Regions from separate parts of the Sodalis sp. RH15 genome, predicted to be linked through region 1. Evidence: predicted binding sites of a transcription regulator. Region 1 holds the regulator's gene; each other region holds the start of a gene.
The links. Region 1 encodes PurR, which represses purine synthesis genes. Its sites were predicted from a motif close to CANGCAAACGTTTGCNTG; they were not measured.
Positions count from the first base shown of each region.

Region 2: the regulator PurR is predicted to act here: its motif matches at 3,185-3,202, upstream of galS (HTH-type transcriptional regulator GalS).
Region 3: the regulator PurR is predicted to act here: its motif matches at 3,983-4,000, upstream of purL (phosphoribosylformylglycinamidine synthase).

Region 1 covers NZ_CP178738.1:3,276,100-3,281,433, forward strand. The annotation lists gene ACL2XO_RS14925 (MATE family efflux transporter) at 1-4, opposite strand, end outside; gene ACL2XO_RS14930 (riboflavin synthase subunit alpha) at 257-910, shown strand; gene cfa (cyclopropane fatty acyl phospholipid synthase) at 1,012-2,163, opposite strand; gene purR (HTH-type transcriptional repressor PurR) at 2,591-3,607, opposite strand; gene ACL2XO_RS14945 (YnhF family membrane protein) at 3,807-3,896, shown strand; gene ACL2XO_RS14950 (C40 family peptidase) at 3,922-4,818, opposite strand; gene ACL2XO_RS14955 (hypothetical protein) at 4,900-5,079, opposite strand; gene ACL2XO_RS14960 (Grx4 family monothiol glutaredoxin) at 5,211-5,334, shown strand, end outside.
Region 2 covers NZ_CP178738.1:4,143,539-4,148,872, reverse strand. The annotation lists gene eptA (phosphoethanolamine transferase EptA) at 1-1,246, shown strand, start outside; gene pmrA (two-component system response regulator PmrA) at 1,243-1,917, shown strand; gene pmrB (two-component system sensor histidine kinase PmrB) at 1,947-2,999, shown strand; gene galS (HTH-type transcriptional regulator GalS) at 3,325-4,365, shown strand; gene mglB (galactose/glucose ABC transporter substrate-binding protein MglB) at 4,578-5,334, shown strand, end outside.
Region 3 covers NZ_CP178738.1:4,545,105-4,550,438, forward strand. The annotation lists gene purL (phosphoribosylformylglycinamidine synthase) at 1-3,876, opposite strand, end outside; gene mltF (membrane-bound lytic murein transglycosylase MltF) at 4,164-5,334, shown strand, end outside.

The sequences.
Region 1 (5,334 bases):
GCACGCAGGCACCTATGATGTTATGGATTAAAAATAATACAAGCTGCAGATAAATTAATGATTATGAGTGAATTTAAGCGGTAATTTATGCGGCGTTTCTGAGGCATAGTGTAATGGATTCCCTGCTTTATACCAGTGCAATAATGCACATTTTCCGTGCATAGCGTTTCGCCGCGGGAGGGTATTTGGTTTTCACCTGAAATTGGGGCAATATAATACCCATCTTTTTAAGGTGTCATTAAAAGAGGTCAAGGCCATGTTTACGGGTATTGTTCAGGGCACCGCGTCAGTGGTGGAAATTGATGAAAAAACCAACTTCCGCACACATTACATTAAACTGCCGCCGGCGCTGCTGGACGGGCTTGAGACCGGGGCATCGGTGGCCCACAACGGCTGCTGCCTGACGGTGAGCGCCATCAAGGGAGATGTGGCGAGCTTCGACTTGATGAAAGAAACGCTGCGCATTACCAACCTCGGGGAATTACAGGTGGGGGATGAGGTGAACGTGGAGCGTGCCGCTACGTTCAACGCCGAGATTGGCGGCCATGTCATGTCCGGCCATATCATGTGCAGCGCGGAAATCGTTAAAATCGTCACCTCGGAAAACAACCGGCAGATTTGGTTTAAAATGCCGGACAAGGAGTTGATGAAATATGTGCTGTACAAAGGCTATATCGGTATCGACGGCATCAGCCTGACCATCGGAGAGGTTGCCGCGGATAAATTTTGCGTCCATTTAATTCCGGAAACCCTCACCAGGACAACACTCGGCAAGAAACGCCTGGGAAACCGGGTGAATATTGAAATCGATCCGCAAATCCAGGCGGTTGTGGACACCGTTGAACGGGTTTTGGCGCAGCGGGAGGCCGCACTGGCCGTCGCTGCCGGACACGAAGTTAACATGAGGTAAAACGCTGTATCCCGACTGTCGGGATAGGGACGCCTTATTGCCCGCCCAGGGCAATAAGGCGTTGGAGCGGAAAGTCCAAAAGAACGTACCGCAATGGACGTTTAGCGGGGCACACGAATCCCGCCTTCAACCCCTTGCGGGCTGAACAATACCTGCCATAAATGGATGTTACGGGCGCGAAAAGCGCCGGCACAGGCATTCAGGTAGTAGCAGAACATCCGGAAAAATCGATCCGAGTAATTTCCCGATAACGTCGGCCAGGCGGCGAGAAAACGTTCATACCAGGCCATTAGCGTTTTGTCATAATCGGCACCGAAATTATGCCAGTCCTCCATAACAAAATGCTTCTCGCTGGCCCGCGCGATATGCTGCACGGAAGGGAGGCAGCCATTAGGGAAGATGTACTTGTCGATCCAGGGGTCCACGTTCATATCGGTCTGGTTGGAGCCGATGGTATGGAGCAGGAAAAGGCCGTCGCGTTTCAGGTTGCGATCAATGACGTCGAAATAGGTGGCGTAGTTTTTCGGACCTACGTGCTCAAACATGCCCACCGAAACGATACGGTCGAATTGCACGTTGAGGTCGCGGTAATCCTGCAGCGAGATAGTGACGTCCAAACCTTCGCAGCGATCCTGCGCCAGTTTCTGCTGTTCAGCGGAGATAGTCACCCCCTGAACCGAAACACCGTAGTTCTTGGCCGCATAAGCGGCAAGCCCGCCCCAGCCGCAGCCCACATCCAGCAGCGTCATGCCCGGTCTTAACTGCAGCTTTTCGCAGATCATCCTGAGCTTGTCCTGCTGCGCTTCCTCCAGGGTGGTGGCCTTGTTCCAATAGCCGCACGAATACTGCATATAGGGATCCAGCATCAGGCTGAACAGGTCATTACCCAAGTCATAATGCTCTTTGCCGACAATCCAAGCCCGTTTTTTAGACTGAAGATTCATGAGCCGCGCGGCGGCAACGCGCATAACATCCTTGAAATGCCGGGGAAGCTTATTTTCCAAACCGGCTCTTAAAACGCGCTGAAAAAAGATATCCAGTCGCTCGCATTCCCACCAGCCGTCCATGTAACTTTCACCCAACCCCAATGACCCGTCCTCTAGCACGCGTTTAAAAAATTCCGGGTTCTTGACATGAATATCAAACGGCCTTGCGCCGTTGATCTTTACACCTGCCTCAGCAAGCATTTCATGGATGATTCGATACCAAGCATTATCATGAAAGCTCAGGTCTTCAACACACGAGGAACTCATAGCTTCTCCATCACCTTTCTTCTGTTATAACCCCGTCAGGAAAAGCGTAGCCGATACCTGCGGGCTTTTATAATCATCCACGGGTATCCGTGGTGTCGGATGTACCACAATAAACAGAGGAATATAAAAAACACCAATAGACTGTTTGTCAGACGGGCGCTTCATAAATAGGATGACGCCATGTAAAAACACGACATTCTTTTAAAGCAAAATTATTAGACAACTCGTTATATTTGTTAACGATATTGAGTATAAGCCTGCATTCCGGTTTAGACAATAGCTGACAGAATAATGTATTTCACAGATAAGTTAATGATTTCCTATCGAAACAATAACTCATCAGGCACATTCGGCGGTATGAAATATATTATTACATTCGGGAGCGAATCACCTTTGATAAGGGGCTCAGGAGGCCGTGCGCCGCCCTTCAGGAGCGAAACGGGCCGTCGGCCACCGAACGGCGTACAATCAGGGCGGGATGCACTTCGATAATCCTGGCGTTTTCCCGTTTGCTGGTGATACGGTCCAGCAGCATGGTCAGCGCGGCCTCGCCCAGCTCTTCTTTGGGTTGATGAATGGTAGTCAATGACGGGGTAAAAAAGCACGAATTGCGCACATTATCATAACCGATAATTGAGATGTCATCGGGAACCTTCATGCCCATTTCATCAATGGCGCACATTGCACCCATGGCCATGATATCACCGCCGCAAAATACCGCCGTGGGCCTTTGCGGCCTGGACAGAATGAGTTTCATGGCCTGATAGCCGGATTCCGGTTCGAAATCCCCCTGCACAATCCATTGATGGGGAATGGCGATGCCGGCTTCTTCCAGGGCCCGCAGGTAGCCGCGATGACGGCCGCCCCCGGTATTGCGCGCCAGTTGGCCGGGTATGGCGCCGATATCGCGATGCCCCCTGGAAATCAGATAGCGGGTCGCCATGTAACCCCCGGCGAAGGCATTGTCGATAATGGTATCGGTGAAATCCCGGCGAGCTTCGCCCCAATCCATGACCACCATGGGGATATGGCGATACTCTTCCAGCATATTCAGCAACGGTTCGGGATATTCGGCGCACATCACCAGCAACCCGTCCACCCGTTTTTGCGCCAGCATCGCCAGATAGGCGCCCTGTTTGTTCAGATCGTTATGGGAGTTGCACAGCACAAGGGTATATCCCCGCACAAAACAGTGGTGCTCAATCGACTCGATAATTTCCGCGAAGTAGGGCGCTTCGCTTGAGCTGGCCAGCAGGCCGATGGATTTTGTGCGGTTGATCTTAAGGCTGCGCGCCACGTCGCTGGGGGAATAGTGCAGCTGCCCGATGGCCTCCAAAACGGCGATCTTGGTCTCTTGCGCCACAAATCGCGTCTTATTGATGACATGTGACACCGTAGTGGTGGATACCCCGGCGCGTTTCGCCACGTCTTTAATGGTTGCCATGCGTGTAGAACTCCTGTACGCCGAAATAAATAAATCGCCAATTTTCCTTGATTCGGCACTAAAGTGAAAGCGATAAAGATAAATATGCTCGGGAGTTGCTGCCCGGCAAGCTTTTTTAATCGGGTTATGCGACACTGCTTACAACCTACGGGTGTAAAGATATCCCGTTCAGCGATAGGTGTAGTGATAAGGAGAAGTGATGAGCAGCGATTTCAAATTGTCATTAATGACCACGGTATTTTCCTTGCTGGTGATCATTGCGTTCAGCTTTACCGCGGTAATGAATTAAGGCGCCCAGGCGCCTTTTTTTCCTTTCAGCGAATGGTTTTCGGCGTCACGACCCGGCGGGCGCCGACATAGTGATCCGCCCAATAATCTTCATTCAGATAGCTGATGCGGATATCGCGGCCGGTGCGGGGGGATTCGATAAACCGTCCGTTGCCCAAATAAACGCCCACATGATCCGCCGCGCCGCGGTTGGTGATATGGAAGAAAACCAAATCGCCGCTTTCCAGATCGTCTTTCTTCACCGGCGCCGCATCGCGTAAATGGAACATTTCATTGGCGGTACGGGGCATATGAATCCGTACCACGTCCTTATAAGCATAATAGATCAGGCCGCTGCAATCGAACCCGGTATTGGGCGACATGCCGCCCCAGCGATAAGGCTTGCCCATCTGGGACATCAGCTTGTTCATCGCCGTCAATTTGGCATGCTGATAGCGTTTTTTGTGGCTATCGCTCATGATGATGGGTTGATCGTTGGCAATGAGATCGAGCGTGGCGCTTTCTTTCATCCGATGCCTGCCGTAACCCTTTTTGTAGCCTTTTTTCGGCGGGGTAAACTTGGCTATTTTTTTTGCGGGGGGCATTGGATGCAATTTTTTAACGTGGTTTTTTTCGACGGCCGGCTCTTTCGCTTTGGCGACGGGTAGGGAATGTAATTTTTTATTGCTGCTTTTTTCAGCAACGAGCTCTTTTGGTTTGTCTGTGCTATGACGGGTGATTTTCTGCTCGGTCACCGGTTTGCTTTTTTTGGTTATCTTCAACACCTCTTTAAGAGGTTTTCGTTTGCGTCGGTCACCTGTTTTAGCCGTACTGGACTGTGATTTTCGCTGGTCGGCATTGATACCGGCATTGGGCGCGGCATGCGCCAAATTGAAAAATAACTGAGTAAAAAGCAACACAAAAAGCGTAAAGCATAAACGCATGATTAACGCTATCCTCTGTGGCCCCAAAGAGGGGGTTATAAATGCCTCAAAGGAATTTAAGCTATTTACCCCTACTTTGCATCATGAATTATCATCATATTGTGAATAAACGTGAACGACTGCATATTTGTTGCATTCATCGGCATAATTTGGCGCAAAATTCAACAGTTTTTCAATTGTTAAAAAAGAGTTTGGCAGCCATGCCCCGGTGCCAGGTAAAAGGCCGCCTTTGGTGTTATCCTTTATTAAGGTGCTGCGCATCTTTGTCCGTGCGGGCTATGGCGGGCAAAAAAACGTTTATCTATTTATACGGTAATCGTTAGAATAGTGATTCTGAGCATAATCCCGCCCAGAGCAGATAAGGCCAGCTTATGGCTTGAGGAAGCGAGACAATGACGACGATTGAAAAAATTCAGCAGCAAATTGCTGAAAACCCGATTCTTCTTTATATGAAGGGCTCTCCGAAATTGCCTGGTTGCGGTTTTTCCGCGCAAGCGGTACAGGCGCTTTCCGCCT
Region 2 (5,334 bases), 870 kb from region 1:
ACCGTCCTTGATTATTCTTTGGATCGAAGTCAAGCCCGTCTCGTTTTCCTGGCACACCGCGGGTTTTTATTTTCTGAACATACTGCTCTCTTTGTGCGTTATCGCACTGGTGGCCACGTTCTTTTATAAAGACTACGCATCATTGATGCGGAATAATCCGCAGCTAATTAAAAATCTGGTGCCCAGCGACATGGCGGTTGGCGGTTATTCTTATTATAAACATGACTACATTAAAAATATGCCGTTCGTGCAAATCGGTTTGGACGCGCATAAAACGGTGCCCATTAATGACAATCAGAAAAAAAACCTGCTGATTGTGGTGGTGGGGGAGACCTCCCGGGGGCAGGATTTCTCCCTGGGAGGATATGACAAGCTCACCAATCCCCGACTGGCCCGGGATAACGTGGTTTATTTCCCCAATACCAGTTCTTGCGGCACCGCCACGGCGGTCTCGGTTCCCTGCATGTTCTCCAACATGACGCGGGCGCATTTTGACGACGATACCGCGGCCCATGAAGATAATGTGCTGGATATTCTGCAGCGCGCGCACGTCAATATTTTATGGCGTGAAAACGACGGCGGCTGTAAATATGTCTGCAACCGCGTCGCCACCGAAGATTTGTCGAAGTGGAAGGATCTGCCGCAGTTTTGCAGCGATGGGGTATGCCTGGACGAGGCGCTGCTCCATAATCTTGATGCTTATATCAATGAGCAAAATAATGATACCGTCATCGTCCTGCATACCATGGGCAGCCACGGCCCCTCCTATTATCAGCGTTATCAGGCCGCCCAGGCGGCTTTTTCACCCACCTGCGATACAAATGAGATACAAAAATGTTCAAATCAGGCGCTGGTGAACACTTATGACAATACAATCGTCTATATTGATTACCTGTTGGACAAGAGCATAAAGCTGTTACAGGCCCATCAGGACAAATTCAATACCGCCCTGGTGTATTTATCCGATCACGGAGAATCTCTGGGTGAAAACGGGCTGTTTTTGCACGGTATGCCTTATGCCGTGGCGCCGGCGCAGCAGACCCACATCCCGATGCTGTTATGGATGTCGCCCTCTTTTGTCCAGGCGCAGGGTATCGAGGATGATTGCTTGAGAAGCCGGGCTAAACAGCAGGCGTACTCCCAGGACAATCTTTTTGCCACCCTGCTCGGACTCATGAATGTGGGTACCAAACTCTATCAGCCGGCCCTGGATATCGTGCAACCCTGCAGGATGACGCAATCATGAAAATTCTGATCATCGAAGACGACAGGTTTCTGCAGGAGGGTCTGCAGCTGGCGCTGCAACAGGAAGGCTATGCCAGCGATTGCGCGGGCAGCATGCGCGAAGCGGAAAACCTGATGGAAACCGCCCCCTATAGCCTGGTAATCCTTGATTTAGGCTTGCCGGACGGGGATGGCATGTCGCTGTTGGTGAAATGGCGAAAAAAAGGCAACGACGTACCGGTATTGATTCTTACCGCCCGGGACGGTCTGGATCAGCGGGTCAGCGGGCTGAATTTCGGCGCGGACGATTATCTTATCAAACCCTTTGCCCTGGCCGAATTATTGGCGCGGGCGCGGGCGGTTATCCGGCGTCACCAGGGCGTAAGCAACAATTATATTTGCGTGGATAATATTTCGCTGGATTTAAACAGTCATGAGGTTACCGTCAACGGCAGCCCCATCGATATCACGCCGAAGGAGTTCGCCATCCTCTCCCGCCTGATGCTGCGCGCCGGGCACCGCATCCACCGGGAAATACTTCATCAGGACCTGTATAACTGGGACGATGATCCCTCATCCAACTCCCTGGAAGTCCATATCCACAACCTGCGGCAAAAGATTGGCAAAGACAGGATCCGCACTCTGCGCGGTTTCGGTTATCTGCTTATCAAGGAAAACGGTGAAAACACGTGACGCCTTCCTCCGCGCCCCCGCTTATCAGCATGCGCTGGCGGTTAATTGTGGTACTGGGCATTATTTTATTATGCTGCCAGTTTATTACCGTCATCTGGCTGTGGCACGAAAGCAAAGAACAGATTGATCTGCTGGTGAACCGCACGCTGGCGGAAAGTGTGCGCAACGAACACGTCAACCAGGAGATCCGCGAGGCTATTGCCGCATTAAGCGTGCCGGCGCTGATGATGATCATCGTCACCCTGCTGTTTTGTTTTCAGGCGGTGAGCTGGATAACATTGCCCCTTTCCCGCTTGCAGAATGCGTTGCAAAAGCGCGGCGCCGAGAATTTCGAGCCGCTGCCGGAACAAAGCAACATCAAAGAAGTCATTGCCGTCACCCGCAGTCTTAATCAGCTGCTCGCGAGGCTCAACGACACGCTGCAGCAGGACCGCCAATTTACCTCCGATGTGGCCCATGAGCTGCGAACGCCCCTGGCCGGTATCCGGCTGCACCTGGAATTGCAGGAAAAACAGGCCGCCGTCGATAACCAGCCGCTGATTGAGCGGGTAGACAATATGTCCTATACCGTGGAGCAGTTGTTGATGCTGGCCCGTATCCGGCATGATTTTACTTCCGGCCATTACCAGACGGTGAAACTGATGGCGGATGTAATCGCGCCGCAGCGGGAGGAACTGGAGGAAATGGCGCGGCTGCACCGGCAAACCCTGTGCTGGATCCTGCCGGAAGAAGAAATCCTGCTGCAGGGCAATGCAATACTTATACGCCTGCTGCTGCGCAATCTGGTGGAAAATGCCCACCGTTACGGCCCGCAAGAGAGCCAAATCGATATCCGGCTGGCGCGCAGCGAAGATGGCAGCATTCTGCTGGAAGTGATTGATCAGGGACAGGGGATTGATCCTGCCAAGGCCGTGGAGCTGACGAAAAAATTCGTCCGCATGGATCAGCGCTTTAACGGTATCGGTCTGGGCTTAAGCATCGTGACGCGCATTGCCCAACTGCACAACGGCAAATTTGAACTGGTCAATCGGCAGGATATCCCGGGCACCATCGCCCGCCTGCTGCTGCCGGAGTCCCTCTGACCTCTCGCTCCTTCATCCCCTTTTAGCCGCCTTGGCTGACCGGGCAGAGCAACTGTTACCTTCCGGATATCTTCCCGTTTGCTCATAAACGCTTGCGGCGACGCCTCTTTTTTCCCCGATGAAAGCGATTCCGTTTTTCTTATGTAAGCGCTTTCGGTCCTGTGAGCTGTTTCACGCTGCGGCGGCAAGAAAACGGTTAGGATAGCGCCTTATGTTTCAGACCTGTGACGGCAATGGGTAACACCACCGGTGCCTGAACAAAACGTGCTTCACCCGTTTGGTCAAATATTATCCTGGGCGGACGTCATAAATAACAGGGGATGACATGATCACCATACGTGATGTGGCGCGGTTGGCCGGAGTCTCGGTGGCGACCGTTTCACGAGTATTAAATGACAGCGCCATCGCCAGCAAGGAAGCCCGTGACCGGGTGATGAAGGCGGTGAATGAGTTGGGCTATCGTCCCAATGCCAACGCGCAGGCGCTGGCCACGCAAAGCAGCGACACCATCGGCGTGGTGGTGATGGATGTGTCCGATCCCTTTTTCGGCGCGCTGGTAAAGGCGGTGGATACGGTGGCGCAGCGCCATAAAAAGAATGTGCTGATCAGCAACAGCTATCACCAGGCGGAAAAAGAGCGGCACGCCATTGAGGTTCTGATTCGCCAGCGCTGCAGCGCGCTGGTGGTGCATGCCAAAATCCTCTCCGACGAGGAATTGATTCCTTTTATGGAGCGGGAGCCGGGCATGGTGCTGATAAACCGAATCATCCCGGGCTATGAACACCGCTGTGTCGGGCTGGATAACGTCAGCGGCGCCCTGATGGCCAGCCGGACATTGATAAAACAGGGGCATCGGCAGATTGGCTATATCGGCTCCAATCATCCCATAGAAGATGAGGCGCAGCGGCACCAGGGCTATTTGCAAGTGATGCAGGAAGAGGGCATTACGCCGCCGCAAAGCTGGCAGGTGCTGGCCTCGCCGGATTTGCAGGGAGGAGAAGCGGCCATGGTGGAGCTGCTCGGCCGTAATCAACAATTGACGGCGGTGTTTGTCTATAACGACGCCATGGCGGTGGGGGCGCTGGCCACCCTGCGGGAAAACGGCATTGCGGTGCCGAATCAATTCTCGGTGGTGGGATTCGACGATATCCCCATTTCCCGTTATACCAGCCCGCACCTCACCACCATACGTTACCCGATTTTCGCCATGGCGGTGGCGGCCACCGAATTGGCGCTGCAAGGTACCGCCGGGCTGCTGGATCCCAAGCAGACCCATCTGTTTATGCCGACGGTGGTTCGCCGCCATTCGGTGGCTCCGCTGCGAAATGTGGCGGCGATCACTTCCTCATCACAAGATGAGATGTAACCGTTTTCAAAGTGTGAGAATATTCACAGTTTATTAACATTTATCCCTTTATGCTAGCCATGTTTTACGCCTGACATGGACAAAACACTTGTCCAGCCGGACCCTGAAAATTTTTACCCCGGCCTTTGCTCTCTTTGCTGGCATTACCGGTGTATGAGTATTTGGAAATTGTTCTACCCAAAACGTAACCTTACAAATTTCCGGAGAATCTAATGAATAAAAAGGCTTTTGTTCTTACCGCCGTGGCCGCCGGACTGTTATTTTCAGTCGTGGCGCGGGCTGCCGACACCCGTATCGGGGTAACTATTTATAAATACGATGACAACTTTATGTCGGAGGTTCGTAAAGCCCTGGAAAAAGACGCCAAAGAGAGCACCGGCGTTCAGCTGTTGATGAATGACTCCCAAAACGACCAGTCCAAACAAAACGACCAGGTAGACGTGCTGATTGCCAAAGGCGTTAAAGCGCTGGCAATAAACCTGGTTGACCCGGCCGCTGCGCCGGTGATTATTTCCAAAGCCCGCGGCGCCGGTATTCCGGTGGTATTTTATAATAAGGAACCGAGCCGCAAAGATCTGGACAGCTATGACAAGGCGTATTATGTCGGCACCGACTCCAAAGAGTCCGGTATTATCCAGGGCGAACTGATCGCCAAGCATTGGCGCGCCAACCCGCAATGGGACTTGAATAAAGACGGCACCATCCAGTACGTTCTGCTGAAAGGCGAACCGGGACATCCCGATGCTGAAGCCCGCACCACCTATGTGGTCAAAACCCTTAATGAGCAGGAAAAGCTGAAAACCCAGCAGCTGCAGCTGGATACCGCCATGTGGGATACCGCGCAGGCCAAGGATAAAACCGATGCCTGGCTGTCCGGCCCCAATGCCGACAAGATTGAAGTGATTATCGCTAATAACGATGCCATGGCCATGGGTGCGGTTGAAGCATTAAAAGCCCATAGCAAAACGG
Region 3 (5,334 bases), 1.3 Mb from region 1:
TCTGGCATTGCGGAAAATCCGCATCCAGGGTCCGTCTTCTCCCCACTCTTGCGGATGCCAGGAGTTGGTTACGGTCCTAAAGACCCTTTCCGGATGCGGCATGGTAATGGTCACCCGCCCACCGGCGCTGGACACCGCCGTGATGCCGTTGGCCGAACCGTTTGGATTGGACGGATAGGCCTCGGTGGCATGCCCCGAATTATCCACAAAACGCAGCGCCACCAGGCCGGCGCTTTCCAACGCCGCCAAATGAGACGAATCCCGCACCTCCACCAGCCCTTCCCCATGGGAAACCGCTATGGGCAGACGCGAGCCTGCCATGCCCTGCAGCAGAAGCGACGGGCTTTGCGTCACCTCCACCAGACTGAAGCGGGCTTCGAAGCGTTCTGATTTATTGCGCACAAAACGCGGCCACAGCTCGGCGCCGGGAATAAGTTCCCGCAGGTTGGACATCATCTGGCAACCGTTGCAGACGCCCAGCGCCAGGGTTTGCGGACGATGAAAGAAGGCGGCGAAGTCATCGCGCACCCGCGGATTGAACAGGATGGATTTGGCCCAGCCTTCACCGGCCCCCAGCACATCGCCGTAAGAGAATCCACCGCAGGCCACCAGCGCCTGAAATTCCTGCAAATCCCGATCCCCCGACAGCAGATCGCTCATATGCACGTCCACGGCGTCAAAACCGGCGCGATAAAACGCCGCCGCCATTTCCACGTGGGAATTGACGCCCTGCTCCCGCAGCACCGCCACCTTGGGACGCGCGCCTTTGGCAATAAAGGGGGCCGCCACATCCTCGGCGGGGTCGAAGGTCAGCTTGACGTTCAGGCCCGGATCGCTGTCGTCTTGTTTCGCGGCGTGCTCCTGATCGGCGCAGTCGGGATTATCTCGCAAGCGCTGCATTTGCCAGGTGGTTTCCGCCCACCAGGTACGCAGGGTGGTGCGGTTTTCACTGTATACCGTACTGTTGCCGGCACGGATAATCACGCCGTCGCCGGCTATGGCACGGCCCAGAGTGAACAGGCAATCCTGCAGGCCGTGCCGGGCAAAGACTTCCGCCACCAGTTCGCTGTCTTCGGCGGCAACCTGAATCACCGCCCCCAGCTCTTCGTTAAACAGCGCCGCCAGCCGATCCTGGCCCAGGGCGGCGATATCGATATCCAGGCCGCAGTGGCCGGCGAACGCCATTTCCAGCAGGGTCACCAGCAGACCGCCGTCGGAGCGATCGTGGTAAGCCAGCAGACGCCGCTGCGCCACCAGCTCCTGCACGGCACGATAGAAACCGGCCAGCTGCGGGGCATCGCGCACATCGGCGGTCTCGTCCCCCAGTTGGCGGTACACCTGGGCCAGAGCGGTGGCGCCCAGCGCCTGATGGCCGGCCCCCAGGTCAATGAGCAGCAGACGGTTTTCTCCGGCGGCGCGCAGCTGCGGCGTGACGGTGCCGCGCACATCCTCTACCCGGGCAAACGCGGTAATCACCAGAGACAGGGGAGAGGTGACTTCCCGCTGTTGCGTCCCCTGCTGCCAGCGGGTCTTCATCGACATGGAGTCTTTACCCACCGGAATGGTCAGGCCCAGCGCCGGACAAAGCTCTTCCCCCACCGCTTTTACCGCATCGTATAAACCGGCGTCTTCACCCGGATGGCCGGCGGCGGCCATCCAGTTAGCGGACAATTTGATCCGTTTAATATCGCCAATCTGCGTCGCCGCAATGTTGGTGAGCGCTTCCCCCACCGCCAGACGGGCCGAGGCGGCGAAATTCAGCAACGCCACCGGCGCCCTTTCGCCCAGGGACATGGCTTCGCCGTAATAGCTGTCCAGACTGGCGGTGGTAACCGCGCAGTCCGCCACCGGGACCTGCCACGGACCCACCATCTGATCCCGCGAGACCATGCCGGTCACCGTGCGATCGCCGATGGTTATCAAAAAGGTTTTTTCCGCCACCACCGGCAAATGCAGTACCCTTTTGACCGCCTCGGCCAGATGGATACCGCCCCGGGCCAGCGGTTGGCCCGCCGCCGTTAACCGGGTCACATCACGGAGCATTTTGGGGGTTTTGCCCAGCAATACATCCAGCGGCATGTCGATGGGCTGGTTGTCGAAATGCCGGTCCGCCAGACTCAGGTGCATTTCCTCGGTGGCCTCACCGATTACCGCGTAAGGCGCCCGCTCGCGGCGGCAAATGGCCTCAAACTCCCCGAGCCGCTCCGGCGCCACCGCCAGCACATAACGCTCCTGGGATTCGTTGCACCAGACCTCCAGCGGGCTCATGCCCGGTTCATCGTTGGGGATGTCCCGCAGCTGAAAACGTCCGCCGCGCCGACCGTCGCTCACCAGCTCCGGCATGGCGTTGGACAGGCCGCCGGCCCCCACGTCATGAATAAACAGTATCGGATTGTCGTCACCCCGCTGCCAGCAGCGATCGATGACTTCCTGGCAGCGCCGTTCCATTTCCGGATTGTCCCGCTGCACCGAGGCGAAATCCAGATCGGCATCAGACTGCCCGGACGCCATGGATGAAGCCGCCCCGCCGCCCAGGCCGATGTTCATTGCCGGCCCGCCCAGGACAATCAGCTTGGCGCCGATGGAAATTTCCCCTTTCTGCACATGGCCGGCGCGAATGTTGCCAATCCCCCCCGCCAGCATAATCGGCTTGTGATAACCCCGCAGTTCGACGCCGTTGTGGCTGCTGACCTGTTCTTCATAGGTACGGAAATATCCCGTCAGGGCCGGACGGCCGAACTCATTGTTAAACGCAGCGCCCCCCAGCGGGCCGTCGGTCATGATATCCAGAGCGGAGACAATGCGATCCGGCTTGCCGAAATCCTGTTCCCAGGGCTGCTCGAAACCGGGGATACGCAAATTGGATACCGAGAACCCCGTCAGGCCGGCCTTGGGCTTGGAACCCCGTCCGGTGGCGCCCTCATCGCGGATTTCTCCGCCGGAACCGGTGGCGGCGCCGGGCCAGGGAGAGATGGCGGTGGGATGGTTATGCGTCTCCACTTTCATCAGGATATGCGCCGGTTCCTGGTGAAAATCGTAACGCTGGTCCCGTGGGTCGGCGAAAAATCGTCCCACCGAAGAACCTTCCATAACCGCCGCGTTATCTTTGTAGGCCGACAGGACAAACTCCGGCGTCTGTTCAAAGGTATTCTTGATCATTTTGAACAGCGACTTTGGCTGTGCCTGGCCGTCGATAACCCAATCGGCATTGAAGATTTTATGGCGGCAGTGCTCGGAATTGGCCTGGGCGAACATATAGAGTTCCACGTCGGTGGGATTGCGCCCCAAACGGGTGAACGCCTCCTGCAGATAGTCTATTTCATCGTCGGCCAACGCCAGCCCCAGTTGATGATTGGCACGCTCCAGGGCGGGACGGCCTTCGGCGAGCATAGCCACCTCCCCTACCGGCGCCGGCGTCTGATGCGAGAACAACGCCGCCGCCTGTTCAAATTTATCGAACACAGTCTCCATCATCCGGTCATGGAGCAGAGCCCCCAGTTGGCGCCACTGCTCCTCGGTGAGGGTGGAGCCCTGGATATAAAACGCCAGTCCGCGCTCCAGACGCTTTACCTGCGGCAAACCGCAGTTATGGGCGATATCCGTGGCTTTCGACGACCAGGGGGAGAGCGTACCGGGGCGCGGCGTCACCAGCAGCAGGCGCCCCTCGGGGTCGTGTTCGGCGAGAGAAGGACCGTATTTCAACAGCCGCTGCAATCTTGCGTGTTCGTCGGTATTGAGGGGCGCGCTCAAATCGGCAAAGTGAACATATTCAGCATAGACAGCGCTTACCGGAAGCCGGGCTTCCTGGCAGCGGGCCAGCAGTTTATTGATACGAAATGCCGACAGAGCGGGCGAACCACGCAGTATTTCCATAATAAAGATCTCTCGTCTTTGAACCGACGCCCGCCAATGCGGGGTACGGCTTGCCATGGGGCGCAACTTCAGGGGGAAACGCGCGCCATTATAGAGAATCCCGGCGGCGGACGAAACCGTTTGCGCGGTTATTCTTGCGCGCTGAATAACCTTTCTTACTGTATGGTCTTTAAGCTTTTTTGTTGCACCGTGGCGCTTTGTTGCGCAAAATGCCCCGACACCAGGGAGAAAATGATAACGATTTTGCCGTTCGAGACAGTAGGGATTGCACTCCGGCAAGAGATAACTATTTGAAGCGCTTAAAATTAAATTATGTCGTGATTGGCGCCATCACCGCATTGCTGACCTGGGCACTTTGGTTCAACGTGCCTTGGCATGGGATGCAAGATGATGTGCTCAGTCAAATCAAAGCCAGAGGAACGCTACGCGTCAGCACCATCGATGCTCCGCTGAGTTATACCACGACCAACCACCAGCCCTCCGGTTTCGACTATGAACTGGCGAAACGCTTCGCCGATTATCTGGGGGTAAAGCTGGTTATCCGCCAGCGCGGCACCCTCAATGAACTGTTCGACGATTTGGATAACGACGACGCCGATATGCTGGCCGCGGGCCTCATCTACAATAACGAACGGTTGCAGCGTTACGCCACCGGCCCGGCCAATTATTATGTTTCCCAGCAGCTGGTGTATCGCCTGGGGCAGCCCCGGCCGAAAAATCTCGGCGCGCTGCAGGGCCGTCTGGCCGTGACTTCCGGGTCGGCCCATATTTCACTGCTGCGCGCCATGAAAGAAAAAAAATACCCCCAACTGGCGTGGGAGGTGTCATCGGATCTGAGCAGCAAGGCGTTACTGGAACAGGTTGCGGAAGGCAAGCTCGATTATACGCTGGCGGATTCCGCCACCATCGGGTTGCTGCAGCGCATCCATCCGCAATTGGCGGTGGCGTTTGATGTCAGCGACGAAGAGCCGGTGACCTGGTATTTGCCAAAGAAAAACAGCGATAACCTGTCGGCCGCGCTGTTGGATTTTTACCACGGGCTGAATGAAGAAGGGATAATCGCCCGGCTGGAGGAAAAATACCTCGGCCATGTGGGCAGTTTTGATTATGTAGACACCAAAACCTTCCTCTCCTCCATCGATGCGACCTTACCGGCATTACAATCCCTGTTCCAGCAGTATGCCACTGAAATTGACTGGAAATTACTGGCGGCCATTTCTTATCAGGAGTCCCATTGGGACCCATTGGCCGTTTCCCCTACCGGGGTACGAGGCCTGATGATGCTGACCCGCGCCACCGCCGACAGCCTGGGCATCAACGATCGGCAGGATGCGGAGCAGAGCATTCGCGGCGGGGCGCTCTATTTATCCCATATGATGCAGAAAGTGCCCGAGACCATACCGGAAGATGAAAAAATCTGGTTTGCGCTCACCGCATATAATATGGGTTATGCCCATATGC